3 regions of the Bacillus sp. JJ1127 genome follow, and region 1 is predicted to be linked to each of the others. Evidence: riboswitches for the same ligand, from Rfam matches in the RefSeq annotation. Region 1 holds a riboswitch; each other region holds the start of a gene.
What was found. Region 1 has a riboswitch for S-adenosylmethionine ahead of V7183_RS17975 (methionine ABC transporter ATP-binding protein). Riboswitches for the same ligand answer to the same signal wherever they lie in the genome.
Positions count from the first base shown of each region.

Region 1 (6,911 bases):
GAAACAAAATCACCAGAAAATTTAATTCATTCGTTATATTTTTCTGTATTATTTTTGTGAATTTCCTGTATAATTCAATTTGAAAGAAAATCTATGGTTAGACAAGAGGACGCTATTTTCGGTTTGCTCACTGAAAGTAGCGTTTTTTTAATTTTTTAGTAGATGTATATTGTAACAAATTATGGTGAATGGTAAAATTAAATTGGAATGTTTTGGGATTTAATTGACTATATTGAGGTACTAGATAATATATAGTACTGAATAATAAAAGTTATAAGGATATGGTTATTCTAGAAATGTTTTTTAATGGTTGATAGTAGGGCACAGGAACAATAATAGAAGGGAAGTGTTAGTTGATGAAAAAGATTGTTGTTGCTGCACTTGTATTATTAGTTATTGGAGGGGCTGGTGTCTGGGGAATGAAGGTTTTTGGCATGGCTTTTAATAAAACTGAAATTCATAAAAAAGAAACGCTAGCCGGTGAGAAGGTTGATGAAATCGAAATAAAGACTTCGGCAGCAGATGTTGAAATTGTTACAGTTGATTCAAAAGATGTCGAAGTGTTACTGGATGGAGAAGTAAGCAAAGAGCTAGTAGATAAATGTAAATTAGAGGTAAAAGAAGAAAAGAATAGATTGAATATTAAATTTAGTAAAAATCAGAATTCTGTTGGCTGGGGAATTGGAACTACTGCAGACGTGAATTTACAAGTTAAAGTTCCAAAGAAATTATACAAAAATGTAAAAGTAACCACATCATCAGGGGACTTTGTAGCAAAGGATATGGAAGCAAAGACAGTAGAAATAAATACTTCTTCAGGGGATGTATCGTTATTACAGTCTAAAGTAAATGAAAAATTAACAGCTAAAACATCTAGTGGAGCAATTGAGACAGATAAGAGTGAAATTGAAACGGCAAATCTAACTACGAGTAGTGGGGAGATTAAAGCAGCTGGCTTGTACTCTAAAGAAGTAGCATTCACAACTTCATCAGGTGACATTGAATATAATGATAAGAGTTTACAAGGAGAAATAGAGTGTAACACATCGAGTGGTGATATTCGTATGAAATTTGATGCACTTCCTGAATCTTTAAGAGTTGATTTTGAGGGGGATTCTGGTAAATCGGATTTGAATGTGCCTGGTCTGTTATATGAAGAGAAATCAAAGAATAAATTAATTGGAGTAAAAGGTTCAGGGGAAAATAAAGTGAAAGTAAAAACAAGTTCGGGAGATTTTAAGTTACGGTAGTTTGTGAATCACAGTAAAAATCATGTCTTCAATTGAGGAAGACATGATTTTTTATTCTAGGTGGATAAAAATTCTTCTGTACTCATCACATTTGCATATACTTCATGTAAACTTGCTAAAATTGTATTATGGATATAAACGGCAGGAATGGTAGCATTTTTAAAGAGAAGATCTTTTGTTGCACATGCATCATGCACAATAGTACAGTGAAAGCCAAAGTCAAAAGCAGCTCTTACTGTGGCATCAATACACATATGGGTCATCATTCCACATATAACGACGTGTTGAATATTTAAGCTTTGCAATTGCTCTAGTAAATCTGTTTCTCGAAAACTATTTGGATAGTGTTTAAGGATAACCGTTTCATCTTTTAATGGAAGAACACTTTCATGAATGCGGACGCCTTCTGTATTAGGTAGAAAAAAGGTAGCATTCTCTTGGGTAGATACGTGTTGGATATGAAAAATTGGCTGATTTGTTTTCCGAAAATGTTGTAGTAACTGACTTGCATATGCGCTAGCTTCTACTGCGTTACGTAATTCCATTCTTCCATTTGGAAAATAATCATTTTGAATGTCAACGAGTAAAAGGGCTGTTCTCATATTATCTATCGTCCTCCGTTTTCATTTCGTATTCATGTAATGTTATTCAATTAGCAGAGGATATTTTCCTTTTTGAAAGGGCAGGTATTTCAACAGAAAAGATAGGGTTATTCGCTTATTGGATTGCGAGGCTAGCTTTTAATAGTGTGTTGCATCGTTTAGCTGATGCAGAGGGTGGAGATTATGATTTACGAAATGAAGGTGAAGGATTACCTACATGGTGTTTACAGGAGTGTACGAAGGATAACAAGGACCCAGCACACTACAAGAAAAGAAGTTTGATGGAAATGCATAATATATTTCCGTTTCATAATCCTGGTGAAAAATAAAAACAATATTTTCTAATTTTTCTATTGACTCTAACTTTTCGGGGTTTTATAATGAATCTTAATTAAATGACAATTAAATCGATACACTCTTATCCAGAGAGGTGGAGGGACTGGCCCTATGATACCTCAGCAACGGATTTTTTTTAATACCGTGCTAATTCCAGCAAGCTCATTGAAGCTTGGAAGATAAGAAGACGTGAATGAGTATATAAGTGCTCTTCTTCTTATCTTTATTGCGGATAAGAAGGAGAGCACTTTTTATTTTGCCTGAAGGCTCTGCTTCAAGTTGTTTCAGTACATAGGGGGGAAGGAAATGATTTCTTTTAAAAATGTAAGTAAAGTATATGAATCAGGTGGAAAGCCGGTTCACGCTGTTGAGGATGTGACGCTATCTATCGAAAAGGGTGAAATTTTTGGCATTATCGGTTTTAGCGGTGCTGGAAAAAGTACACTGCTGCGTTTAGTGAATATGTTGGAACGACCAACAGCGGGAACGATTTCGATAGACGATAAAGATATGACTTTATTATCAACGAAGGAGTTACGAAAGCTAAGACAACGAATCGGAATGATTTTTCAAAGCTTTAATTTATTCAATTCAAGAACAGTGTTTGGGAATATTGCTTATCCATTGAAATTAGCAAAATTACCAAAGGGTGAGATAAAGGAAAGGGTAAATGAATTGCTGAAGTTTGTTGGATTAGAAGATAAAGCAAACTACTATCCAGAGCAGCTATCAGGTGGTCAGAAACAACGTGTTGGAATTGCAAGAGCACTTGCTACATCACCCGATATTCTCATTTGTGATGAAGCAACCTCGGCATTAGATCCTGAAACAACAACAGAAATTTTGAATCTATTAAAAAAAGTAAACCGAGAATATAATTTAACAATTCTGCTCATTACACATGAGATGCAAGTCGTGAAAGAAATATGTCACCGCGTAGCTGTTATGGAGAAAGGAAAAGTAATTGAAGAAGGGACTCTATTTGATGTCTTTACAAAGCCAAAAACAAAAACGACTCAAAATTTTGTTCGCTCAGTTATTAACGATCACTTACCAGAAAGTGTTCTAGTGAAAATTCAAAATGGTGGACAGATTTACCGTTTAACCTTCACTGGTGAAGAGACAGGGCAGCCAGTATTATCGTATATTGCTAAAAACTATAATGTGGATGTAAATGTACTCTATGGCAATATTATTGAACTACAGAACATTTTATTCGGAAACCTTCTCGTAGAATTGCAAGGAGAACAGAAAGAGATTCAAAAAGCGCTGCAACATCTAAGACTGCAAGTACAATTGAAGGAGGTTGAAGGTCATGCGAGTTGATTGGAGTATATTTTGGCCTCGTATTTTAGATGCAACAGGGGATACCCTCTTAATGGTAATTGTAACCCTTATATTTGCTACAATACTTGGTATACCCCTGGGATTACTTTTATATGTAACAAGGAAAGGGAATTTTTTAGAAAACAAACTGGTCTTTTCTATTCTTAATATTGTTATTAACACAATTCGTCCAATTCCATTTATTATCTTTTTAGTAGCTTTAAGTCCGATCACGCGAACGGTGATTGGAACAACAATTGGAACAGCGGCAGCGATTTTTCCAATGACGCTAGTTGCTTCAATCGGGATTGCAAGAATGGTTGAAACAAACCTTGTTTCGGTACCAAAGGGAGTGATTGAAGCAGCGCAAGCGATGGGAGCATCACCACTAAGAATTGTTTTTGAAATTCTTGTCCCAGAAGCATTAGCACCATTAATTTTAGGAGTTACGTTTATGACAGTCGGCTTAATTGAATTTTCGGCAGTTGCTGGTCTTGTTGGCGGTGGCGGCCTTGGTGATTTAGCAATGACGTATGGCTATCAACGTTTTGATACATCCGTTATGTTCGTGACAGTTGTATTACTTATTATTCTTGTACAATTGGCTCAAAACTTAGGGAATTATTTTGCAAAAGTATTTTTGCGTAGATCATAAAACGAAGCGAGGGAAAGAAAATGAAGAAGATATTAGCATTTGCATTATCAGCGATTGTAGGAATTACGGCTTTAAGTGGATGTTCAAGTAAAGACGCAGAAGCCAAAGGGAAAGAGAAAGTAGTTCGTATTGGGGTAACTGGAACGGACGGAGATGCTTGGGAAATATTAAAGAAAAAGGCTGAAAAAGAAGGAATTAAGATTAACCTTGTAGAGTTCTCGGACTATACAACACCAAATAAGGCATTAGCTGATGGCGATATAGAATTGAACTCATTCCAACATATTGCCTTTTTAGAGCAATTTAAAAAGGAGCATAAGTTAGATATTACAGCTATTGGTACAACTCAAATTGCGCCAATGGGATTATTCTCTGAAAAATATAAAAAACCAAATGAAATTCCAGATGGTTCAGAAATTGCAATTCCCAATGATCCAACGAATCAAGCACGTGCATTAAAACTTCTTGATGCAGCTGGATTATTGAAACTGAAAAAAGACTTTGGTCTATTTGGTGATCCAAGCGGTATTGCTGAAAATCCAAAAAAATTAAAAATTACACCGGTTATTGCACAGCAAACACCTCGTGTATTAAAAGATGTAGCAGCTTCCGTTATTAATAATGGTGTTGCTGGCCAAGCTGGTTTGGACCCAGCGAAAGACCCTATCTTCTTAGAAGATCCAAAAAATGAAAATGCGAAACCATATATTAATATTTTCGCAGCTCGTACGAAAGATAAAGACAATCCAACATTGAAAAAAGTAATTGAATTGTATCATTCAAAAGAGGTAACAGACGCAATTAAGAAAGAAACAAAAAATGGTTCCATTTCAGTAGATCTTCCACTTGATGAGCTTGAAAAAATCGCAAAATAATATCGGGTTTAATGAACTAACAGTGGGACCCCCTCCGTTGTTAGCTCGTTCAACATATAATTAATACATAACAGACGATACCCTAATTTTGTACCTTCCAATTCTGTATAGAATAGAATCCAATGTCTGTTAGGTAGAGTGAAAAAGACCAGGAATTTTTTCCTGGTCCTTTTATTAAGTAAAGAAGCTGGCTAAAAATAAGGTGATCCAAATTATAACAGGGTAAGCGAGTAAACTGAAAACTAGTGTAAGGACTAGTTTCTTTTTATTGATTAATAATTTTACTAGTGAGAATGCATAGAGGGAAAAAAGTACAATTACAAATGCGGATATTATCCCAGGGTTGTAAGAGCGATAAACGAAAAATAAAACAATGTGTTGAACAGCGTTAAAGAAAATAGCTCCTTGTATGAAAATGATCCAGTAAACAGACGATATAATATGAAATTGATATATATTGTTATTCAATCATAATACTTTGTAAGTTACTTTTCGTAGTTTGTGTTTTTTCTTGCTTACAAGAAGAAAGCTCTTCTTGTAAGATGTTTAGAAATTTTTTAGCAGAATGTTGAACTGGAGCTGGTAGTTCCTCGAGGATATACATCCCAACTTCTATTTTCGTACGAATGACTTTTCTTAATAATTCCTCATGCATGAACGACACCTCCAAATCGAATGTTGAGGACATCTCCTTCAAATTTTGCACCTTGAACGGATAAGTGTGTCAATGTTTTTGGTAACGTAATGTTCCGTTTGACAGAGCCTGCGCGAATGATAAGCTCATCACCTTTTTGATTTAACGATAGTTCACTTTTATCAGAGAAAGGAATAGAAAGAACAAAAATATATTCATCCCCATCTTTTTTTACATATTGTGTACGCCCGTTAAATTTTACAGCAGTTGGTTCTAAATCGTCTTTGAATAAAGCATCTCCTACACGCTCTAGCATCGGTAAGCCGACTACTTCTTGTTCAAACATTGGAGCTTCATAAATAGGAAGCGGTTGGAAGCTATCTTGAATTAATGCTTTATATTTCTTTTGTGCATCTTTCCATGCTTGGAAGTAGGAGTCCGTAACAGTATTAGGAATGACACGGTTAATCATAATGGCATCGACATTGTAATCATATAAATTCAAATAGGTAAAACTGCGCTGGGCTTCTTTAATAACCATTTTTTCAGGATTTACAACAACGCGAATACTTGTTACTTCCCGGTTCGATAAAATATCACACATTTCTCCTAGCTGGTTAAGTGTGTTTGTTAATTCATCCATAATATCATCAGTAGGAAGTGGGACCCCAAGTAGTGGTTGTGCAACGGGGCGGACAACTTTTAACACTTTTCTTTTAATCGGAAAGAGCTTCTCCATCCACCAGCCGAGCATATCAGGAAAGCTTAACATGGCGAGAGTTTCCCCTGTTGGTGCACAGTCAATAATGATGACGTCATATGTTTTTTGTTTATAGTAATCGAGTACACGCAGCAAACTAATTAAATCTTCCATGCCAGGAAACATCGTTAGTTCCTCTGTTGTAATATCGTCAGCTGCTTTTGATGTGAACAATAATGTAATATATTTTTGTAATTTCCCCCAGCCTTTTTCCATTTCATAAATTGTATTGATTTCTTGCGCCCATAAGTTCTCACGGATTTCCTTTGGTTCAGAAGATAATTTTATGCCGAATGAATCTCCTAAACTATGAGCTGGATCGGTGCTCATCACTAATGTTTTTAATCCTTGCTTTGCACTTTGAAGAGCGGTTGCTGCTGAAATGCTAGTTTTTCCTACGCCGCCTTTACCTGTATACAAAATAATTCTCATATTTACATCCCCTTTGTTTCGGTAGTCGAATATTACGAGTG
Region 1 covers NZ_JBALQK010000185.1:710-7,620, reverse strand. Annotated here, with positions in the region: gene V7183_RS17990 (DUF4097 family beta strand repeat-containing protein) at 357-1,250, shown strand; gene V7183_RS17985 (cysteine hydrolase family protein) at 1,307-1,852, opposite strand; gene V7183_RS17980 (hypothetical protein) at 1,999-2,181, shown strand; SAM riboswitch class I at 2,268-2,374, shown strand; gene V7183_RS17975 (methionine ABC transporter ATP-binding protein) at 2,495-3,514, shown strand; gene V7183_RS17970 (methionine ABC transporter permease) at 3,504-4,169, shown strand; gene V7183_RS17965 (MetQ/NlpA family ABC transporter substrate-binding protein) at 4,190-5,044, shown strand; partial or broken gene V7183_RS17960 (HXXEE domain-containing protein) at 5,219-5,479, opposite strand; gene V7183_RS17955 (DUF3926 domain-containing protein) at 5,505-5,699, opposite strand; gene V7183_RS17950 (ArsA family ATPase) at 5,692-6,870, opposite strand.

Region 2 (17,585 bases), on a different contig from region 1:
GAAAAAATAGTGGGAAATGCAATTAAAGGCGGTAGTTTTTTAATCGATGAGATCACAATGGATCAAGTATTTACACCAGAGGATTACAGCGATGAGCATAAAATGATTGCGAAAACAACAGAGGACTTTATCGTAAATGAAGTTCTCCCGGAGCTTGAATATTTAGAGCAGCATGAGTTTGATCGTTCTGTTCGCTTATTAAAAGAAGCTGGAGAGCTTGGATTATTAGGTGCTGATGTACCAGAAGAGTACGGCGGAATTGGTCTTGATAAAGTTAGCTCAGCGTTAATTGCAGAGAAATTCTCTCGCGCTGGCGGCTTCGCGATTACACATGGTGCTCACGTTGGAATCGGATCGTTACCAATCGTATTATTTGGTAACGAAGAGCAAAAGCAAAAATATTTACCAGCGTTAGCAACAGGTGAAAAATTAGCTGCATACGCATTAACTGAGCCAGGTTCTGGATCTGATGCATTAGGTGCAAAAACAACGGCTCGCTTAAATGCGGAAGGTACACACTACGTATTAAATGGTGAAAAACAATGGATTACAAACTCTGCTTTCGCTGACGTATTTGTTGTATATGCAAAAATAGATGGCGAGCACTTCTCGGCATTTATCGTAGAGAAAGAATACCCAGGCGTATCAACAAGCCCCGAAGAAAAGAAAATGGGTATTAAATGTTCTTCTACTCGTACGTTAATTTTAGAAGATGCATTAGTACCGAAAGAAAATGTACTTGGTGAAATTGGTAAGGGTCATGTTATTGCCTTTAACATTTTAAATATCGGCCGTTATAAATTAGGCGTTGGTACAGTTGGTTCTTCTAAACGTGCATTAGAAATTTCAGCACAATATGCAAATCAACGTCAACAATTTAAGCAACCAATCGCTCGTTTCCCATTAATTCAAGAAAAACTTGCAAATATGGCAGCGAAAATCTATGCAGCTGAAAGCTCTGTATATCGTACAGTAGGTTTATTTGAAAGCCGCATGAGCACATTATCCGAAGAAGAAGTAAAAGACGGAAAAGCTGTTGCAGCTTCTATTGCTGAATATGCAATTGAGTGCTCTTTAAATAAAGTATTCGGTTCTGAAGTATTAGATTACGTAGTAGATGAAGGCGTTCAAATCCACGGTGGTTACGGATTTATGGCAGAGTATGAGATTGAAAGAATGTACCGCGATTCTCGTATTAACCGTATTTTCGAAGGAACAAACGAAATTAACCGTTTAATCGTACCAGGTACGTTCTTACGTAAAGCAATGAAAGGTGAATTACCACTTCTGCAAAAAGCACAAAAATTACAAGAAGAGTTAATGATGATGATGCCAGAAGAAGTGGGCGATGAGCCATTAGCGCTTCAAAAATATTTAGTAGGTAACGCGAAGAAAATTGGCTTAATGGTAGCTGGATTAGCTGCTCAAAAATACGGTAAAGCATTAGACAAAGAACAAGAAGTTCTTGTTAACATTGCGGATATCGTAAGCAACTTATATGCAATGGAATCAGCTGTTCTTCGTACAGAAAAAGCAATTAAAGCAACTGGTCTTGAAAAGAATAAACAAAAAGTGTTATACACTGAAGTATTCTGTCAAGAAGCATTCAACCAAATCGAAGCAGATGCAAAAGAAACAATTATCGCAGTTGAAAACGGTGATATGCTGCGCATGATGTTATCAGCGCTTCGCAAATTCACTCGTTACACGCCGCTTAATGTAATTCCGAAGAAACGTGAAATTGCTGCGAAGATTTTAGAAGAAGAGCGTTATACAGTTTAATGATTTAGCAAAAACCAGTAGTCACTTTTGTGGCTACTGGTTTTTGATGACAAAAAGGACTCTAAATAATTTAGGGTCCTTTTCATTAATATTAAGCTCTCAATGGTAAAGTTGAGAAAAGCTATTATTTTGCAGGTTTTAGAAATGTATATATCGCTAATAAGAAGCTAAAAAAAATAAAGACTTGAGCATCTTGACTAGGACCCGGATCATAAATTTTTTGAATTTCTGTAAGGAATTCATGTGTTTTCATTTTACTATCTCCTTTTTTGATAGTGATTTACAATGAGGAATATCATCTAGTTCATTTGTTGTAATAGAAAATCGAAGACGAGCCCTTTATTAATTATGATTAATAGATGATGTGTAATCTTCTGATGAGGTGGAGTATTCGGAATTTTCTTATCATATAATTATGATATATTAATTAAATTTCAAAAACAATGAATTTTTCATAATATGTAAATTAATGTTAGGGAAAATAGATAGTATTTCAGAAAAGAAAAGTTAATAGGATGTAAAACGAATGGGGGTTAGCGTCATGAGTGAAGCGATATTAGATACGTATAACAAGGAAATTAAATATCTTATACCGTCATTTCTCGTGCATACAATCCAAAAACAAATAAATACTAAATGGTGAATGAACAAAGAAAGGAAGGTTTTTATTATGCCAAATTTAACAGAGCTGGAGCTTGAAAATTTACGCCATCTTATTGGGGGACACACGACAGTTGCAAATAAATTAGATCAGTATGCACAGCAGTGTACAGATCCTCAATTAAAACAAATGCTACAGCAAGATGCGCAAGCTGCAAGAAATACAAAACAACAATTAATGTCCTTTTTAGGCTAGGAGGGTATCGATTATGAACGAAAAAGATATGGTTAACGATTATTTAGCAGGATTAAACGCTAGTTTGACTAAATATGCGAATTACATAGCAGAGTCGAATAATGAACAGTTACATCAAACGTTGATTCACATTCGCAATCAAGATGAACTAAGGCAGCGTAATGTATATGAATATGCGTTACAAAAAGGACATTATAAGCCAGCTGCTCCTGCAAATCCAGCGGTTGTTCAGCAATTGAAAAGTCAATTAAGTGCACAATAATAAACAAAAAAGAGAGTGAATATTCATCTGATATTCGCTCTCTTTTTTGTTTATCTATATATGTCAATAAATACGCATAAAATATTTTTTTAGTTGTAACAAATATGACGAAACATAGTAGAGGATGTCACAAAATAGACATAAACTTTGTTCAATATTTCACAAACTATCCATGGTTTCTACAGTGTAAATCTCTATAATGAAAAGTGTAAATAACAAAATAAATAGATTACATAATCAATTAGGGGAGATTGTTATGAATAGAAACACAAGAAAAATCGCTATTATTGGTACAGGGTTAGTTGGATCAAGTTGTGCGTATTCGATTGTGAATCAAGGCATCTGTGAAGAATTGGTATTAGTTGATATAAATCATGAACGTGCAGTTGGCGAAGCGATGGACCTATCGCACTGCATTAACTTTACAAATACAAGAACAAAAGTATATGCAGGGACTTATGAAGACTGCAAAGATATGGACATTGTGATTATTACAGCAGGACCAGCACCAAAACCGGGACAAAGTCGCTTGGATACTTTAGGAGCAAGTGCAAAGATTATGGAAAGTGTGGTAGGGGGTGTAATAGGAAGCGGATTTGATGGCATCTTCTTAATCGCATCCAATCCAGTCGATATTATTACGTATCAAGTTTGGGAATTGTCTGGTTTACCAAGAAATCGTGTGCTTGGTACAGGTACATCATTAGACTCTTCGCGCCTAAGAACAATTTTATCTGAAATACTTGAAGTTGATCCTCGTAGCATTCAAGGTTATTCATTAGGAGAACATGGTGATTCTCAAATGGTTGCTTGGTCTCATGTTACAGTCGGTGGAAAACCGATCTTGCAAATTTTGGAAGAGCAAAAAGAACGTTTTGGTGAAATTGATTTAGATGAAATTGTTGAGAAAACTGCGAAAGCTGGTTGGGAAATTTATAAACGTAAAGGAACTACTTATTACGGTATTGGAAACTCGTTAGCTTATATTGCACAATCAATCTTTAATGATGATCATCGCGTAATTGCTGTTTCAGCAATTTTAGATGGTGAATATGGCGAATATGATATTTGCACAGGTGTACCATGCATTATTACAAGAGATGGTGTGAAAGAAGTTGTAGAACTAAACTTAACAGAATCCGAAGAAAGCCGATTTGCAAAATCTAATGATATTTTACGTGATTACATGAAAACAATCGGTTATTAAAATAGGAGAAGGTGAAACAGATGAAGGAATATATTATGTCTCGTGTATTCAAAGGTTCTGCCGGAATTGCACAAGGTATTTTCGTATCCCTTGGAATTGGTTTACTTATCGAAAATATAGGAAGAATTGTTGATATTCCAATGTTAATTACAATTGGAGTTGTAGCAAAATCACTTATGGCACCAGCAATTGGAGCAGGGATTGCTTTTATGCTTGGAGCAAACGGACTTGTCATTTTCTCAGCAATGGTTGCAGGAGCGATTGGAGCAGGGTCCATTTCAATCACTGAAGCCGGTTTAATCATTAAAACTGGTGAGCCAATCGGTGCGTTAATAACAGCGACTTTAGCGGTTTATATTGGTAAACGATTAAGCGGAAAAACAGCTTTAGATATGATGCTCGTTCCATTTGCAGCAATATTAGGCTCAGGCATAGTCGGTATTTGGTTAGCTCAAAATATTAGCCCTGTTTTAAATATAGTTGGAGCGTTTATTAAAGATAGCTCAGCTGGTAGCCCATTTATTGCTTCTGTCGTACTTTCAGTTGTTTGGGGACTATTACTTATTTCTCCAGCATCATCAGCTGCTCTAGCAATTGCGCTTAGTCTAGACGGTGTTGCAGGGGGTGCTGCACTTGCAGGATGTGTAGCTCAATTTATCGGATTCGCTGTTATCTCTGCGAAAGAAAATAACTTAGGTGGTATTTTAGCACAGGCGCTTTGTACTCCAAAAGTACAGTTGCCGAACATTACTAAAAATCCAATGATTCTCGTCCCAACTGTCGTCGCCAGTGCCATTGTGGGCCCTGTATCTGCACTTCTCTTCCATTTGGAAGCAGGTAAAGAAATCGCAGGTCTTGGGTTAAGTTCTCTTATTGCACCAATTAATTTAATTTCTAGCCAAGGATTAAGTGTTGTCCCAGCGTTGGTCATCACTTATATCGTAATCCCAGTAGCTGTTTCTTATATACTTTACATGGTACTAAGAAAAGCAGGTCGTATCCATGCCGGTGATATGACTGTACCACAATCTTAATGTAATACATTGAAAATCTCCTTTATATAGATAAAAGCAGACTGAAGAAGCCACAGTCTGCTTTTTTATTATAGTTTATAAGTTTGTCTTGCTGGAATTGTAACAGTGTCTTTTCGGTTCACTAGCAGTAGTTGCACACCGAAGTACAGAGTACTTGCAACTGCCATACCAGAAACCGCATCTAAGAAGGCATGTTGTTTTGTAAATAACGTAGATAGAATAATGAGTGTACCAAAGAAAGTAAGAATCAAATATTCCCATATGTGTTGTTCTCTTCGCTTATAAGCAACTAACATAATTACGAATGTTGTGAGAACATGGATGCTAGGAAAACAGTTTACAGGTTGATCAATACTATAAATATAGCGAACTAACTCAGAGAATGCATCTGTTCCTACAACTGTTGGACGCGGTACAGTAGTTTGCCAAAAGTAGTAAATAGAAAAACAAGTCAGCTTCCCAAGAATCACGCTGCTTAGTGCTACGTAATATTGCTTGCGATCAGTAAAACAGTAATAAATGAGTGCGCCGTATAAGTATGGAAACCAAAGTAAATACGGAATAATAAATGCCTTTACAAACGGAATCCAATCATCAACTATTGTTGTAACATCAACGGCATGAACGCCAGATTTATTCAGTACATCGTAAAGGGGGCTTACAAGTACGAGTAGAAGTATATAACTTAATGGAAGAAAAGATGAAAGCTTAGATTTTTTCATAATGATCTCCTATGTTTTAGTAATGTAAGCAAATTCAATTGATTATAATATAGAAAATCAAAATGGGCTATCGATTTTACTTACATTTTTTTGAATCAACCTTACATTTTTGTCACTTGACTTTGGAAATGGGGGAGATTAGATATGGGACGTTCGTTTCGTTTTTGTTTTCTTATTTGTATTCATTTAAATAAACGTTTGTTTAAGATATATGTTCGGGTTCCGTATACACAGTGAATCGGGAGAGAAAAATTTTATAGATAGAAATGGCGGAAAATAAGGAAAATTTGCAGGATAAAAGAAAATTGTGACGAAATAAGTTAAAGTTTGGAGAATAATCGTTTGAAATAATAAAACGTTTTCTATATGATAAAGGTAAAGGTTAGTAAAAAAGTAGGTGAATTTATGACAGTAACATTTTATTCATACCCAAAGTGTGGCACATGCCAAAAAGCAAAAAAATGGTTCGAGGCAAACGATGTAGCATATGAGATGATTCATATTGTTGAAAATCCACCGTCAAAAGAAGATTTACGTAATTTACATGCAAAAAGTGAATTGCCATTAAAAAAATTCTTTAATACAAGTGGAATGCGTTACCGCGAGCTTGGCTTAAAAGATAAGTTAAAGGATGCAAGTGAAGACGAAATGTTTGAGCTTTTAGCATCTGATGGCATGTTGATTAAACGTCCAATCGTAACAGATGGAACGAATGTAACACTTGGTTTTAACGAAGAGCAGTTTGAAAGTGTGTGGAAAAAGTACCAATAAGGTATTTTTACATAATTAATACATTCACAGGAGGTACAGTCATGAGCATTCCAAATCATTTACGTTACTCTGAAGAACACGAATGGGTAAAAACTGAAGGCAACGAGGTTGTTATCGGTATTACTCATTTTGCACAAAGTGAGTTAGGCGACATCGTATTCGTTGAACTTCCTGAAGTAGGTGCAACACTTAAAGCTGACGAGCCATTCGGAAGCGTAGAATCTGTTAAAACAGTTTCTGAATTATACGCTCCTGTAAGTGGTAAAGTTGTAGCAGTAAACGAAGAATTAAGTGACCAACCAGAACTTGTTAACGAATCTCCATACGAAGGTGCATGGATGGTTAAAATTGAACTTTCTGATGCAAGTGAAGTTGAAAAGTTATTAACTGCAGAACAATACGCAGAAATGACAAACCAAGACTAATTTTAGTTAAATCAAAAAGGACAGCCTATGTGCTGTCCTTTTTATTTTGTATTACGAATGCTTATGTGTCAGAAGCTCCATCCCTCTCACATTCTGAACAAACCGCTTCCGCTTTTCTTTGTCCAGCTATGCCTCCTAGCCCCTTCTTTCTAAGAACCTTCCGCACAAGAAGACAAAAAGCGTCTTCTGTACGAAAGAACCTTAGCCAACGGGGCTAAACAGTCGGCTCCGCTTTTCTTTGATGTCCAGCTCCAGCGGTTAGAATGTTCGGTGGCTTCGCTTCTTCCTGCGAGGCAAAAAGCGCCTCTACGTCAGAAGCTCCATCCCCCTCACATTCTGAGCAAACCGCTTCCGCTTTTCTTTGCAAAAATAAACAGGAAACAACATGAAAATATCGAATATACTATATACTAAAGTAAGGTTATTTTTATAGTATATGGTGATCGGGTGATGACATATGATTTATGTAGAAAAAGTCATTATTGTAGAAGGTAAATCAGATAGAAGAAAGATTGAATCTATTATTCGAGAACCGGTGGAAATTGTTTGCACAAATGGTACAATTGGTTTGTCGAAAATGGATGAGCTCATTGATCAGTTTTTTGATAAAGAAGTATATGTGCTAGTGGATGCTGATGATGCAGGGGAAAAGTTAAGAAAACAATTTCGTAAAGAATTTCCGCAGGCTGAGCATATTTATATTGATCGTTCGTATCGTGAAGTGGCGACTGCGCCATCTTCTCATTTAGCGAACGTACTATGGGGAGCTGACATTGACGTTTATACAGAATATTTACGGTAAGGAATGATAGAAGTGATTGACTGGACAGGTGCTGAAGCTACAGATCTAATAGCAAACCAAGAAAAAACAGTGTTATATGTATATACACCAATGTGTGGAACATGCCAATTAGCAAAGAAGATGTTAACAGTTGTAGAAGCAGCAATATTTGACTTGAAAATTGGGATGTTAGATTTAAACTATGCTCCGCATTTAGCTAGGGAATATGAAATAGAAAGTGTACCGTGTTTACTTGTATTTGAAAATGGGACACTGACGAAGAAAATATATGCATTTCATTCGGTTGAATATTTATATAATGAATTACAATAGGCGGCAAAGTTTTTGCCGCCTCGACATATTTCTTGGGAAATATGCTCTAAAGGCAGCAGTGCTCCGTTATTTGTCGAGAGAAAGCAACAGGATTGCTCTTTAGCAGAGTGGAATGGTATTAGTAGAAAGTGATATGAAGGATGTGATTAGAATGGGGTTATATTCGTTGCTTCAATCATTTGTAACTTATGCTAATAACCAATATCATTTAGAGCCGCTTCTAAGACAAGGAGAAAAAACAATTAATATCCGTTTGGGAGATGAGTGTTATTCACTTCAAATTTCAAGAGAGTATATACAAGTTTTGAAGGAAACAAGGGGAACAGAACAAATTGTTTGCTTTTTGGAGGAAGACTTGCAACGACTAGTTACCGGGAATATTCGATTACAAACCTTAATTAATAATGGGCGTGTACATTATTCTGGAACGTATCGCACAATGCTATTATTTGAATCTGTATTTCATATATGTAAGCCGATGTCAGTAGGTGCTTAATATTTTGAAGTTTTATTTTTTATAAAAAAATCTGTTGACATAGCGAATGTATATTGATACAATTCAAGTCATAAAATATAGACAATTTCATAAATTTCAAATCAGACGAAAATTAAATCTGATTTCTCTTATCAAGAGAGGTGGAGGGACTGTGCCCTGTGAAACCCGGCAACCGTCAACTTTTATGTTGAAATGGTGCCAATTCCTGCAAAGCAAATGCTTTGAGAGATGAGAGAAAGGGACCATGTTGATATACGCATATAAACCTTTCTGCTCATTTTACAAGCAGAAAGGTTTTTTTGTTGTTTGAATGAGGAGGACATGTAAGCAACAAAAGGAACCGTTACATCATTTAGCTATAACGGCAAGACTTTTGTATCCTGCATAAAAAGATCAACAGAATTTGTAGGAGAAGAGCTAAGAAAGCCAGCTTCAGCAGTTAGAATGTTCGATGGCTTCGCTTCTTCCTACGAGGCAAAAAGCGCCTCTATGTCAGAAGCTCCATCCTCCTTACATTCTGAACGAGCTGTTTCTGCTTTTTAAACAAAAAAGGGGTGATACACCATGATTCGATTAGAGAATGTAAAGAAAATATATAAGTCAAAAAGCGGTGATGTCACTGCTGTGGATAACGCCAATTTGAAAATAGAGAAAGGTGAAATCTTTGGTGTTATTGGATATAGTGGCGCTGGAAAAAGCTCATTAATCAGATTATTCAATCAATTAGAGAAGCCGACTTCCGGACAGATTACGATAGCTGATCGTGTTATTTCAGCAATTACTGGAAATGAGCTTCGAAAGGCAAGGCAAGAAATCGGAATGATTTTTCAGCACTTTAACTTACTTTGGTCACGAACTGTACGTGAAAATATTGCTTTTCCACTTGAAATTGCAGGAGTGGATAAAGCGCAGCGAAGAAAGCGTGTAGATGAGTTAATTCATCTTGTTGGATTAGAAGGAAGAGGCGATGCGTATCCATCTCAATTAAGTGGTGGACAAAAGCAGCGTGTTGGAATTGCGAGAGCGTTAGCGAATAATCCAAAAGTACTTTTGTGTGATGAAGCGACATCAGCACTGGATCCAGAAACGACAGATCAAATTTTAGATTTACTATTAGATATCAATAAGCGTCTTGATTTAACAATTGTATTAATTACACATGAAATGCATGTCATTCAAAAAATTTGTAATCGCGTTGCGGTAATGGAAAAAGGAAAAATCGTAGAAAGCGGTCCTGTACTAGAGGTATTCCGTAATCCACAGCAGGAGATTACAAAACGATTTGTACAGCAGATAACGGATTCTGATGATACAAATGAAACGATTGAGAGTTTACTAGAGAAATATCCAGATGGTAAAGTGATTCGTTTGCAGTTTATTGGCGATTCTGTAGAACGTCCAGTGCTTCAGAGATTAATGAGACGAGATGATATAGAAGTGAGTGTACTTCAAGGAAATATCGCTCAAACGAACAATGGGTCTTATGGAAATCTAGTTGTTCACTTAAATGGTGAAGAAGCGGCAATCCAGCAAGCAATAGAGGGAATCAATCAGGAGCAAGTAGAGCTGGAGGTGATTGCACATGGATAAGCTACTATTAAATGTTGATTGGAATCAAATGCTAGAAGCAACAGGTGAAACATTATACATGACGGCAATCGCAGCAATTGCCACATTTATTTTCGGTCTTATTTTAGGATTATTACTTTTTATGACAGCGAAGGATAATTTGTGGGAAAACAAGATGGTCCACACTGTGAGTGGAGCGTTCGTAAATATTTTTCGTTCCATTCCATTTATCATTTTAATTATTTTATTAATCCCATTTACTAAGATTCTCCTTGGGACAATTCTTGGGGCAAGTGCAGCACTGCCAGCTTTAATTATTGGAGCAGCGCCATTCTATGCAAGGATGGTTGAAATTGCACTTCGTGAAATTGATAAAGGGGTTATTGAAGCTTCAAAAGCAATGGGAGCAAAAACAAGCACAATCATTTGGAAGGTATTGATTCCAGAATCACTGCCAGCACTAGTATCTGGTATTACAGTAACGACAATTGCCCTTGTAGGGTATACAGCAATGGCTGGTGTTGTTGGGGCTGGTGGACTCGGTACACTCGCATATTTAGAAGGATTCCAGCGTGGAAATAACGATGTGACAATCGTTGCAACAATTTGTGTATTACTTGTTGTTTTCTTTATTCAATGGATTGGGGATTTTGTTACAACTCGAATTGATAAACGATAGATAAAAAGGGAAGGGTGTTTACAATATGAAAAAATTATTACTTACAGCACTTATTACAACGTCAATTTTCGGATTAGCTGCTTGTGGAGGAAAAAGTGAAAAAAGTAAGGATGAGCTTGTTGTTGGTGCTTCTAACGTACCGCACGCTGTTATTTTAGAACAGGCAAAACCGTTACTGGAGAAAAAAGGTATAAAACTAGAAATTAAAAAATTCCAAGATTACGTACTGCCGAATAAATCGTTAGCGGATAAAGATTTAGATGCAAACTACTTCCAGCATATTCCGTACTTAGAGAAAGAAATGAAAGATAAAAAATATGATTTTGAAGTAGCAGGGAAAATTCATTTAGAGCCAATCGGTGTATATTCCCAAAAATATAAAAGCTTAAAAGACCTGCCAGACGGAGCGACAATCATTATGAGTAACTCTGTTGCTGACCATGGACGTGGGTTAGCAATTTTACAAAAAGAGGGCATTTTAAAAATTAAAGACGGTGTAGAACCTGTTAAAGCAACTACAAAAGATATTGCGGAAAATCCGAAACACTTGAAGTTCAAAACAGACATTGAGCCTGGTTTATTACCACAAGTGTATAACAATAAAGAAGGCGATGCGGTTTTAATTAACTCAAACTATGCGATTGATGCGAAATTAAATCCAGAGAAAGACGCAATTGCAATTGAAGGTAAGGATTCTCCATATGCAAACGTAGTTGTTGTTCGTAAAGGGGATAAAAATAAGAAAGAAATTAAAGCACTTGTAGAAGTATTACATTCCAAAGAAATTCAAGATTTTATTAATAAAGAATATAAGGGAGCTGTACTTCCAGTAAGTGAATAGAAGCAGGAAAGGGCTGGTAAATTTCCAGCCCTTTTTTCTTTATATATAAGAAGAAAGGTGTATCATAATAGAATGTGAGGGAATAATTAGATACATTTGTGGAAAAATTGTTACTTTTTTTCATTGTTTGCGATATCATTTTATTTGATATAAAATTAGAATGAGAATAAAATGAGAATGTGAATGTTTTAGGAACTTTTAAAATGTATATAGAGGATTAATGGAGGTATTGAGATGGCTGGTTCTACATTAACGGTTAAAGACTTACATGTATCAATCGATGGCAAAGAGATTTTAAAAGGTGTAAACCTTGAAGTGAAAGGTGGAGAAATCCACGCAATTATGGGACCTAACGGAACAGGTAAATCAACTTTATCTTCTGCAATTATGGGTCACCCAAAATATGAAGTAACAGAAGGCAGCATCATCATCGACGGTGAAGATGTATTAGAAATGGAAGTAGATGAGCGCGCACAAGCAGGTCTATTCCTAGCAATGCAATATCCAAGTGAAATTAGCGGAGTAACAAACGCTGACTTCTTACGTTCTGCAATTAATGCACGTCGTGAAGAGGGCAATGAAATTTCTCTTATGAAATTTATCCGTAAATTAGATAAAAACATGGAATTCCTAGAAATGGATCCAGAAATGGCACAACGTTACTTAAACGAAGGTTTCTCTGGCGGTGAGAAAAAACGTAACGAAATTCTTCAATTAATGATGATTGAGCCAAAAATTGCAATCTTAGACGAAATAGACTCTGGTCTTGATATCGACGCATTAAAAGTTGTATCTAAAGGTATTAACGAAATGCGCGGTGAAGAGTTCGGTTGCCTAATGATTACGCATTACCAACGTTTATTAAACTACATCACTCCAGACTTCGTTCACGTTATGATGAACGGTCGTATTGTTAAATCTGGTGGCCCTGAGCTTGCACAACGTCTAGAAGCTGAAGGTTACGACTGGATCAAAAAAGAATTAGGTATTGAAGACGAAACAGCAGAGCAAGAAGCGTAAGAGAGGAGCATAAACATGACAATCGGTACATTACCTTTCGATCAAGAAACAATCCGTCAGCGCGCAAGCGAAGTAAACGAAGCTGCTTGGTTGACTGAGTTCCGCTTACAAGCTCTTGCACAAGCAACTGAACTTCCAATGCCAACGCCTGATAAAACAAAAATTGATAAATGGGACTTTATCGGAAAAGGCGACGCTGCTAAGCAAGAGCCTGTAAGTTCTTTAGCAGAGCTTCCAGAAGCAGTGAAAAACTTAATCGACGAAAATAACAGCGTATTAGTACAACGTGCTGGTACAACTGCATTCGTTTCTTTAGCGAATGAAGCAAAAGAAAAAGGTGTTATTTTCACAGATATCGTAACAGCTACAACTGAGCATGCTGAATTAGTACAAAAGTACTTAATGCAGGGCGGCGTGAAAGTGGATGAGCATCGTTTAACAGCACTTCATGCAGCATTAATCAACGGCGGTGCATTTGTATATGTTCCGAAAAACGTTGTTCTTGAAACACCACTTCAAGCTGTATTCTTAGTAGACGGCGAAGAAGCAAACGTATATAACCACGTATTATTTGTAGCAGATGCAAACAGTTCTGCAACTTATGTAGAAAACTATGTAGCAAACGAAACTGTTACAGGTATTGCAAATATCGTGGCAGAAGTAATCGTAGAACAAGGTGCACAAGTGAAATTCGGTGCAGTTGATCTATTGGCGAAAGATGTAACAACTTACGTAAACCGCCGCGGTGTTGTTGGCCGTGATGGTCGTATTGAGTGGGCATTAGGTCTTATGAATGACGGAAATACAATTTCAGAGAACGTAACGAACTTAATGGGCGACGGATCATTTGCTGATACAAAAACAGTAACAATTGGTCGTGGTAACCAAACACAAAACTTTACAACTAAAGTTGTTCACTTCGGTAAACACTCTGAAGGATTCATTTTAAAACACGGTGTACAAACAGATAGTGCAACATCTATCTTTAACGGAATTGGTAAGATTGAACACGGTGCATCTAAATCAAATGCACAACAATCTTCTCGCGTTCTTATGTTAAATGAAAAAGCACGCGGTGATGCGAACCCAATTCTTCTAATCGATGAAGACGATGTAATGGCAGGTCACGCAGCTTCTGTAGGCCGCGTAGATCCGGTACAACTATACTACCTAATGAGCCGTGGTATTCCGAAGAAAGAAGCAGAACGTTTAGTCATCCATGGATTCTTAGCACCTGTAGTAAATGAGCTTCCAATTGAAGGAGTAAAAGCGCAGCTTGTTGAGGTAATTGAAAGGAAAGTTCGCTAATGAATATTCATGAAATACGCAAACAGTTTCCAATTCTTGATCAAAAAGTGAACGGCAAACAACTTGTTTATTTCGATAGTGCAGCAACTTCTCAAAAACCAATTCAAGTCATTGAAACGTTAGAGCGTTACTATAAAGAATATAATTCTAACGTGCATCGCGGTGTTCATACGCTCGGTACAAAAGCTACCGATGCGTATGAAGGTTCACGTGAGAAAGTTCGCAAGTTTATTAACGCGAAATCAATGGAAGAAATTATTTTCACGCGTGGAACAACAACTGCATTAAATACAGTAGCAGCAAGCTATGGACGTGAAAATGTAAAAGAAGGCGATGAAATCGTCATTTCTTACATGGAGCACCATAGTAATATTATCCCGTGGCAACAAGTTGCAAAGAAAACGGGCGCAACATTAAAATATCTTCCGCTTCAGCCGGACGGGACAATCTCATTAGAGGATGCTCGTCAAACAATTACACCGAATACAAAAATCGTTTCTATTATGTATGTGTCTAACGTACTTGGAACGATTAATCCTGTAAAAGAAATTGCAGAAATTGCACATCAAAATGGTGCAATCATGATCGTTGATGGTGCACAAAGTACGCCTCATATGAAAGTGGATGTACAAGATTTAAATTGTGATTTCTATGCATTATCCGCTCATAAAATGTGCGGGCCTACAGGTATCGGCGTATTATATGGTAAGAAGGAATTGCTAGAGAATATGGAGCCAATTGAATTTGGTGGTGAAATGATTGATTTCGTAGACTTACAAGATTCTACGTGGAAAGAACTGCCGTGGAAGTTTGAAGCAGGTACACCGATTATCGGTAATGCAATCGGACTTGGAGCGGCAATTGATTTCCTAGAAGAAATCGGTCTTGATAATATTGAAAAGCATGAACATGAATTAGCGCAGTATGCTTTAGAAAGACTATCAGAAGTAGATGGCGTTACAATTTATGGACCAAAGTATCGCGCTGGTCTTGTTACATTTAATATCGATGAAGTACATCCGCATGATGTAGCGACAGTATTAGATGTAGAAGGCATTGCGGTTCGCGCAGGACATCACTGTGCACAGCCGCTTATGAAGTGGTTAAAAGCTTCTTCTACAGCACGTGCAAGCTTCTATTTATATAATACAAAAGAAGAAATTGATACATTTGTTGAAGCGCTAACGAAAACAAAGGAGTATTTCACAAATGTCTTTTAATAATTTAGATACGTTATATCGTCAAGTTATTATGGATCATTATAAGAATCCTCGTAACCATGGCGTGTTAGAAGATAGTGTTACAGTTAACTTAAACAATCCAACTTGCGGCGATCGTATTCAACTTACGATGAAAGTAGAAGATGGAATTGTACAAGAAGCGAAGTTTGAAGGAGAAGGTTGTTCCATCTCTATGTCTTCAGCTTCGATGATGACGCAAGCAGTAAAAGGAAAGAAAATTGAAGAGGCACTTAAGCTTTCTAAAATTTTCTCTGACATGATGCTAGGAAAAGAGTATGATGACAGCGTAGATTTAGGAGATATTGAGGCATTACAAGGCGTATGCAAGTTTCCAGCACGTATTAAATGTGCAACATTAGCTTGGAAAGCATTAGAAAAAGGCTTACACGAAGATAAGTAATGTAAAAGGTTCCTAAACACGTGGTTATCTAAGGAGGGACATACCAACATGGCGAAGCAAATGCCAGATATCGGCGATTACAAATATGGTTTCAAGGATAAAGACGTTTCGATTTTCCGTGCAGGACGCGGCTTAACAAAAGAAATCGTTGAAGAGATTTCACGTATGAAAGAAGAACCACAGTGGATGTTAGACTTCCGTTTAAAATCACTGGATAAGTTCTACGAAATGCCAATGCCACAATGGGGCGGCGACTTAAACGACTTAGATTTCGACGAAATTACGTACTACGTAAAACCATCTGAGAAATCTGAGAAGTCTTGGGATGAAGTACCTGATGAAATTAAAGCTACATTTGATAAATTAGGTATTCCAGAAGCTGAGCAAAAATATTTAGCTGGTGTATCTGCACAGTACGAATCTGAAGTTGTATACCACAACATGAAAGAAGACCTAGAAGCCCTAGGAATCGTCTTCAAAGATACAGATAGCGCATTAAAAGAGAACGAAGATATTTTCCGTGAGCATTTCGGAAAAGTAATCCCACCAACTGACAACAAATTCGCAGCATTAAACTCTGCAGTTTGGTCTGGTGGATCATTCATCTACGTTCCAAAAGGTGTAAAAGTTGATACACCACTTCAAGCGTATTTCCGTATTAACTCTGAAAATATGGGACAATTCGAGCGTACGCTTATTATCGTAGACGAAGGCGCACACGTACACTACGTAGAAGGTTGTACAGCACCTGTTTACACAACAAATTCACTGCACAGTGCGGTAGTAGAAATCATCATTAAGAAAGATGCATATTGCCGTTATACAACAATCCAAAACTGGGCGAACAACGTATATAACCTAGTTACAAAACGTGCTGTTTGTGAAGCAAACGCAACGATGGAATGGATTGACGGTAACATCGGATCTAAATTAACGATGAAATACCCAGCAGTTATCTTAAAAGGCGAAGGCGCTCGTGGTTTAACATTATCTATCGCGATTGCTGGTAAAGGCCAACACCAAGATGCTGGTGCGAAAATGATTCACTTAGCACCAAACACATCTTCAACAATCGTTTCTAAATCGATTGCAAAACATGGTGGTAAAGTAACGTATCGTGGTATCGTACACTTCGGACCAAAAGCGACAAACTCTCGCTCTAACATCGAATGTGATACATTAATCATGGATAACCAATCTACATCTGATACAATTCCTTACAACGAGATCAAAAACGATCACGTTTCACTTGAGCACGAAGCAAAAGTATCAAAAGTATCAGAAGAACAATTATTCTACCTAATGAGCCGCGGTATTTCTGAGCAAGAAGCTACAGAAATGATCGTAATGGGCTTCATCGAGCCATTCACTCGCGAACTTCCAATGGAATACGCAGTTGAAATGAACCGTCTAATCAAATTTGAGATGGAAGGTTCTATCGGTTAAATAGAAATGCGGAGCCGACTGTTCAGACCCGTTGGCTAAGGTTCTTTCGCACAGAAGATGCTTTTTATCTTCTGGTGCGGAAGGTTCTTAGACATGAGGGTCTAGGAGGCGAAGCTGGACAGTATTGAAAGTGGAAGCGGCTCATTCTAGCCGCTGGAACTGGATAATGAAAGAAAAATGGAAGCGCCCTGTTTACAGGGCGTTTTTTTCATTGGGAGCAAATATATCAGCGCTTCGACACGATATAAAGTGAAGTTTCCATAAGTGATGCTTTTCTCACTGATGGTTAGTTGAACTAATCGGGCTTTTTCATACGATATTTACTTTGTCAGAACGCTCGAACAAGTAAAAAGGATCGGGCGCATGAAAGCCGATGAAAAACTATCTAGTTTGAGTAAGTAAAAAAATTTAT
Region 2 covers NZ_JBALQK010000057.1:352-17,936, reverse strand. Annotated here, with positions in the region: gene V7183_RS07375 (acyl-CoA dehydrogenase family protein) at 1-1,782, shown strand, start outside; gene V7183_RS07370 (hypothetical protein) at 1,907-2,035, opposite strand; gene V7183_RS07365 (hypothetical protein) at 2,453-2,638, shown strand; gene V7183_RS07360 (spore coat protein) at 2,652-2,900, shown strand; gene V7183_RS07355 (L-lactate dehydrogenase) at 3,157-4,107, shown strand; gene V7183_RS07350 (PTS transporter subunit IIC) at 4,128-5,141, shown strand; gene V7183_RS07345 (phosphatase PAP2 family protein) at 5,210-5,863, opposite strand; gene V7183_RS07340 (arsenate reductase family protein) at 6,269-6,634, shown strand; gene gcvH (glycine cleavage system protein GcvH) at 6,676-7,059, shown strand; gene V7183_RS07330 (toprim domain-containing protein) at 7,517-7,861, shown strand; gene V7183_RS07325 (thioredoxin family protein) at 7,865-8,173, shown strand; gene V7183_RS07320 (hypothetical protein) at 8,325-8,669, shown strand; SAM riboswitch class I at 8,795-8,904, shown strand; gene V7183_RS07315 (methionine ABC transporter ATP-binding protein) at 9,234-10,259, shown strand; gene V7183_RS07310 (methionine ABC transporter permease) at 10,252-10,917, shown strand; gene metQ (methionine ABC transporter substrate-binding lipoprotein MetQ) at 10,943-11,758, shown strand; gene sufC (Fe-S cluster assembly ATPase SufC) at 11,993-12,778, shown strand; gene sufD (Fe-S cluster assembly protein SufD) at 12,794-14,086, shown strand; gene sufS (cysteine desulfurase SufS) at 14,086-15,306, shown strand; gene sufU (Fe-S cluster assembly sulfur transfer protein SufU) at 15,296-15,727, shown strand; gene sufB (Fe-S cluster assembly protein SufB) at 15,776-17,173, shown strand.
Region 2: linked by a shared signal. The riboswitch ahead of V7183_RS07315 (methionine ABC transporter ATP-binding protein) and the one ahead of V7183_RS17975 (methionine ABC transporter ATP-binding protein) in region 1 are both predicted to bind S-adenosylmethionine.

Region 3 (6,522 bases), on a different contig from region 1:
TATACAGATACAAGGGGAGACATGCATAATGGCTTTACATATTATTAAAGAAGTAAATACAAATGATAAAAACCATATAAACAATGCACTTTACGAATATAATTTAAAACATTTCCCACCAGATTTAAGAGGAAGATACTCAGAAATTCATTTATTTCTTAAAGATGAAAATGACAAAGTTCACGGGGGACTATTAGGTGAGGTTTGCTGGAATTGGTTAGAGATTCATACTCTTATGATTGATGAAGACATCCGTAAATTAGGATACGGATCTAAATTATTGTTAGAAGTAGAAAAAATCGCTTTAGAGAAAAAATGTGACTTCATAAAAGTAGATACTTTAAGCTTCCAAGCATTAGACTTCTATAAAAAGCATGGTTATAAAGAGTTTGGTGTCCTTGATAATGTAGGAAGAGATTATAAACATTACTATTTAAAAAAAGATTTATAAGTAACAAAAAAACGCCCAGTATTTATTGTCTGAGCGTTTTTTATTCTACATTATTTACATTAAAGTTATGCTGTTTTATGATATTGCTTTTTTTCCGCTACCTTTGAAAATCGAGGAAAACCAATTAAAATAGAAACTATACCACATACTCCAACTAAAATTGGATAAAATGCGTATGGTAGCAATTCAATTGGAGATACTGCAGCAAACCCTGCTGCCGTCAACATTTGTGCTCCATATGGAATTAATCCTTGTACACAACATGAGAAAAGATCCAATACACTTGCTGATTTTCGTGGATCAATCTCATATTGATCTGCAATATTTTTCGCAAGTGGTCCAGTGAAAATAATAGAGATTGTATTATTTGCTGTGCACATATTCGTCATACTAACTAAGCCAGCAATCCCAAACTCTGCACCCTTTTTCGAGCGAATATTACGTGTTAATATATTCATTAGATATTGAATACCACCATTATATTGAATGATTTCAACCATCCCGCCAATTAAAATTGCTAATAGTACTAACTCCATCATGCCACTGATTCCCGTTGTTACACTTTTAAAGAAACTTGCCAATGTATAACTTCCATCTATCAAACCGATCATTCCTGATAAAACCGTTCCACCTGCTAATACAACAAGAACATTACACCCAAGTAACGCTGTAACAAGCACACCTGCATATGGCAAGATTTTCACCCAATCAAACGTATGAGCTTTCATTTCCGTATGGTTTCCTAATGTAAGGAAAACTAATAATATAATCGTAATAACTGCTGCTGGTAACACAATTAAAAAGTTTGTTTTAAACTTATCTTTCATTTCAGTTCCTTGCGAACGAACCGCTGCAATTGTCGTATCAGAGATAAATGATAGATTATCGCCAAACATCGCACCACCAACAACTGTTCCCATTGTTAATGCAATAGAAATATCTGTTTGCTGACTAATCCCTACTGCAATTGGTGCTAACGCGGCAATCGTTCCCATCGAAGTTCCCATTGCTAATGAAATAAATGCCCCTATAACAAAAATCCCTGCAACGATAAATCCTTGCGGCAAAATAGACAGTGCTAAATTTACTGTAGAGTCAACTCCACCCATTCCTTTTGCAGTTTCAGAAAATGCACCTGCAAGTACAAAAATTAACACCATAATCATAATATCCGGATTACCAGCGCCCTTGGCAAACCGTTCAACTTTTGCTGTAAAGCTTTCTTTACGATTCATTGCCAAAGCAACCCCTACAGCAATTAAAATCGCTACGAGTATCGGTAATTTATAGAAATCACCTGTAATAATTCCAGAACCAATAAATAGTGCCAAAAATATTCCAAGCGGCAATAAAGCTAAACCATTTCCTCTCGTTTCTTTCAAAGTATCATCTCTCCCTAGTTTTAAACCTTTTCTAATCAATAACAAAAGACCTCTTCCGAAAAGAAGAGGTCTTATACATCTATAAGAAACACTCTTCTCATCTTTCAAGCACATGCTTGCTGGATTTGGCACAGCACTCCATCTTGAGTCCGCTGCCGAGGCATCGTAGGGCCAGTCCCTCCGCCTCTCTTTATAAGAAGGTTTCATATTTTATTTTTGATAATAATTTCTTCCCTAACTTTACTCGCTTACAAATCAAAAGTCAATTATTATTTGTATAAAAACAGTTGGTATTTTTTGATATTTACAAAAACACGAATAAATGAGCATCTCGAAAAGAAAATGGTCACTTTAATTTCTGAATTTCTTTTTCTAAAATTGCAATCCAGGGAAAATTTTCTTTTTCAATTACTTCGAGAAGCCATCTTACCGTATCCCACGCTACGTTATATTCCTCTTTAGAAATATCTCCATCTATGTAGGCCTCTTCTAATTCATCTTCATCCAGCAAATATACATCGCCATTAGGTAATAGCACTACGTCCAAATATAAATCATCGAAATATGGCATACCTCTCTCATCTATTTTAAACTCTTTTGCTACATCAATATAATATTGTACTAATTTCCGTTTTTCATTTAGCATAGCTGTAATCGCAAAGTTTTTACCGTTGATGAAGTACTGCACCCATGTGTGTCCATCATTGACAATGCAAAGTTTTTGATTATTATATTGCTTGTAACTAGGCTCTTTCACTTTTTGCATATGCAGTATCCCTAACATGCCTTGCTCTATTGTTTTCACTTCATAACTTTTCTCTATTAACCGTTTCCATGAAAAACCATCTCCATATTTCCGTTTCATTATTCTCCCCTCTTTTCTATACAGAAAAGCCCCCACATTTTATGCGAGGGCTTTTACAACAATTATTATGCTACTTGTTTTTCTGAAATCTCTTTTAAATAGGCTTGTCCTTTTTCTTCATCATATTGACCTTCCCACTTAGACATAACAACAGCTGCTAAAGAGTTACCTACTACGTTAACTGCTGTACGTGCCATATCTAAAATACGGTCAATACCTGCGATAAATGCCAAACCTTCTGCTGGAATTCCTACCGTACCAAGTGTTGCTAATAATACAACGAATGATACACCAGGTACACCTGCAATCCCTTTAGATGTAACCATTAATACAAGCATTAATGTAATTTGCTCTGTGATTGATAAATGAATACCATACATTTGTGCTAAGAAAATTGCCGCGATTGCTTGATATAATGTAGATCCATCTAAGTTAAATGAGTAACCAGTCGGAATAACGAAAGATGAAATTGCTTTCGGACAACCGAACTTCTCCATCTTCTCCATGATTTTTGGTAAAACCGTCTCCGAACTTGCTGTAGAGTAAGCTAAAATAAGCTCCTCTTTTAAAATCTTAAAGAACTGGAATATGTTAATTCCAAATAATTTTGCCGTAAGCCCTAATACAACTACAACGAAGAATATCATGGATCCATAAACGACAATAACTAATTTTCCTAATGGAATTAATGACGAAAGACCAAATTTAGAAACCGTTACACCAATTAATGCGAATACCCCAAACGGTGCGAATTTCATTACCTGGTTTGTCACGTAAAACATTGCATCTGCTACACCTTGGAAAAATTGAAGAACGGGTCTTCCTCTTTCCCCAATTGCTGCAATCCCTAAACCAAATAATACAGAGAAGAAAATAATGGCAAGCATATCACCATCAGCTAACGACTTCATAATATTTGTCGGAACAATATTTACAAATGTATCCGCAAACGAATGGCTCTGTACTTGCTCTGTTGTAGATGTATATTTTGAAATATCCGTCTTTGTTAACTGATCCATATTCACGCCTTTTCCTGGTTGGAAAATATTCGCCACCAGTAGGCCAAGAACAATTGCAATTGTTGTAATTATTTCAAAATAAAGAATTGTCTTTCCGCCTAATCGCCCTAGCTTCTTCACATCACCAACACCAGCAACCCCAACAACAATGCTCGCTACGACAATCGGCACAACAATCATTTTAATTAATCGAATGAAAATATCTCCAATTGGCTGTAAAAACTTTGCTACTTCTGCATTGCCATAAAAAATTGCCCCAACTGCAATACCAAGCGCAAGCCCTATTAAAATTTGCCATGCAAGTCCAATTCTTTTCATACTTGCTGTAACCCCCTTCTAAAGATGCTATAACTCTACCTTTCTCTATTTCTATAAAGCCAAGAAATTAAGAGTATTACATATTATTCGACAATTCACTACATTTGCCCCTGTTAAAAATGATAAAGCAAAAAATGAAATCTGACAACAAAATAAGTTTGCGTGAATATAAATAATTTTCTTGACAAAAAACGACCCAATGTAAGAAAACCTAACATGAGAACGATTCCTTATAAGGTATATCAACATTTCTTCTATTTATTTTCACAACAGAACATACCAATATAGGCAAAAAATTCCCTTAATTCCGACAAAAATCAGCAATTTTATAAAATTTTCTTTACATTATGATTACAATAATAGACAGCATTCTTCTTATTATGATATATACAATCATAGGGAAAGGAGCTAGACACCAATGAATAAGAAATTTGCAGCTTTTAGCGTTTTAGCAGCAGGAACTCTTTTTGTTTCTCCGTTGCTTTCACCAGTACACGCAGAAACAAGTCAAGATAAATTATCTACAATACAATCAGAATTAGAAGGAAAACAACAAGAATTACATAATAAATCGGCAGAAAAAGAACAGATGGAGAAAGAAATACAAGAGTTACAGAAGAAAATCGATGAATTAACAACTTCCATTAATAAAAATGAAGCGGATTTAAACGATACAAAAAAAGAAATTAGCAAAACACAGCAAATCATTGCTGAGAAAAAGAAACACATTGAACAATTACAAAAGAATATTGACACACGTCAAGAAGTTATTAAAAAACGATTACAATCTATGCAAGAAAAACCGCGAACAAATATCATAACTGAAGTATTAACGAATTCAAACAACCTCGTAGACCTTGTTGATAATATGTATTCCGTTAGTTTGATTTTAAATAACGATACAGACATCGTAAAAAAACAGACACAAGATCAAGAAACTGTAAAATCCGAGAAAGAAGCTGTTGAAAAAAAAGAACAACAATTGAAAGAATCTGGGCAAAAGCTAGAACAAAAACAACAAGAATTGCAAGCAAATCAGCAGCAGCAACAAGCTCTCATTAACGATTTACACGTTAAAGTATCAAAAGTAGATTCAGAGATTGAAGGCTTAGAAGAATCAAAAAGCATTTTAGAGAATCAGCGACAAGCAGTTCAAAAAGCAATTGAAGAAGAAAAACGTGTGGAAGAAGTACGTAAAGCAGAAGAAGCCAAAAAGCAAGCTACCGCTTCCGCTAAAGAAAGCGGACAAGCCGCTCCAACACCGCAAGATACAAATAAAAGCGGATTCATTAAACCAGCTGCTGGCTCAAAAACTTCTGGATTTGGTGCTCGCTCTATAGATAATCATAAAGGCATTGATATTGCCGCTTCTGGAACAGTTCCGATTATAGCTGCTGCCGACGGTGTTGTCATTCGATCTGAGTTATCCTCTAGTTACGGAAATGTTGTATACTTATCACATCGTATAAATGGTAAAACTTACACAACTGTATACGCTCATATGAGCAGCCGCTCTGTATCTAATGGACAAACGGTGAAACAAGGTCAACAATTAGGATTCATGGGGAATACAGGTCAATCTTACGGACAGCATTTACATTTCGAACTTCATATTGGAGAATGGAATGTAGGTAAAACAAACGCAGTTGATCCTTCTCCTTATATCGGATTATAAATAAAAAGGCAGGGGTTTATCCCCTGCCTTTTTACTTTGTGAAAATCTTAAATATACCAATTGCATTTAAAAATACAACCACAACCGTGATTGGAATAATATAACGCAGTAAGAAAAACCAAACGTTAAATAATGTTTTTCCTTTTGTTTCTGTAACTTCTAATTCTTTCATTAATAAATCCTTACTCATTTTATTCGGTACGAACAATGAAATTGCTAGTACTCCTAACGGAAGCAAGACATTACTTACCACAAAATCCACTAAATCAAAACATGTTTTTCCAAATATCTTTACATCACTCATAATTCCAAATGACAATGCCGCTGGAATTCCAAATACGAAAATGAGTAATCCAATGATCAATGATGCAGAAGGACGTTTTTTTGCATTATCTTTCGCTACGGAAGCAACAACAATTTCGAGCATTGAAATGGCAGAAGTTAATGTTGCAAAGAAGAATAAAATCAAAAACATAATAAAGAAAAATTGTCCAAATGGTATTTTAGCAAATACAGCCGGAAGGATGATGAATAATAAACCTGGCCCTTCCGTCGGCTTAACCCCTAACGCAAAGATTGCTGGAAATATCGCAAGCCCCGCAAGGATTGTAATAAATACCGTTAAACTCACAATCGATGTCGCTGATTTTGCTAAATGCTCTTCCTTCTTTAAATATGAGCTATATGTTACCATTACCGAAGCCCCTACTGTTAATGAAAAGAAGGATTGTCCCATCGCATACAAAACAGTATCTGCTGTTAACTTTGAAAAATCTGGTTTCAAGAAGAACTCAACACCAGCCCATGCACCA
Region 3 covers NZ_JBALQK010000020.1:28,590-35,111, reverse strand. Annotated here, with positions in the region: gene V7183_RS02840 (GNAT family N-acetyltransferase) at 29-451, shown strand; gene V7183_RS02835 (Na+/H+ antiporter NhaC family protein) at 517-1,833, opposite strand; SAM riboswitch class I at 1,928-2,032, opposite strand; gene V7183_RS02830 (DUF402 domain-containing protein) at 2,180-2,698, opposite strand; gene gltP (glutamate/aspartate:proton symporter GltP) at 2,764-4,035, opposite strand; gene V7183_RS02820 (murein hydrolase activator EnvC family protein) at 4,454-5,710, shown strand; gene V7183_RS02815 (sodium-dependent transporter) at 5,742-6,522, opposite strand, start outside.
Region 3: linked by a shared signal. The riboswitch ahead of V7183_RS02835 (Na+/H+ antiporter NhaC family protein) and the one ahead of V7183_RS17975 (methionine ABC transporter ATP-binding protein) in region 1 are both predicted to bind S-adenosylmethionine.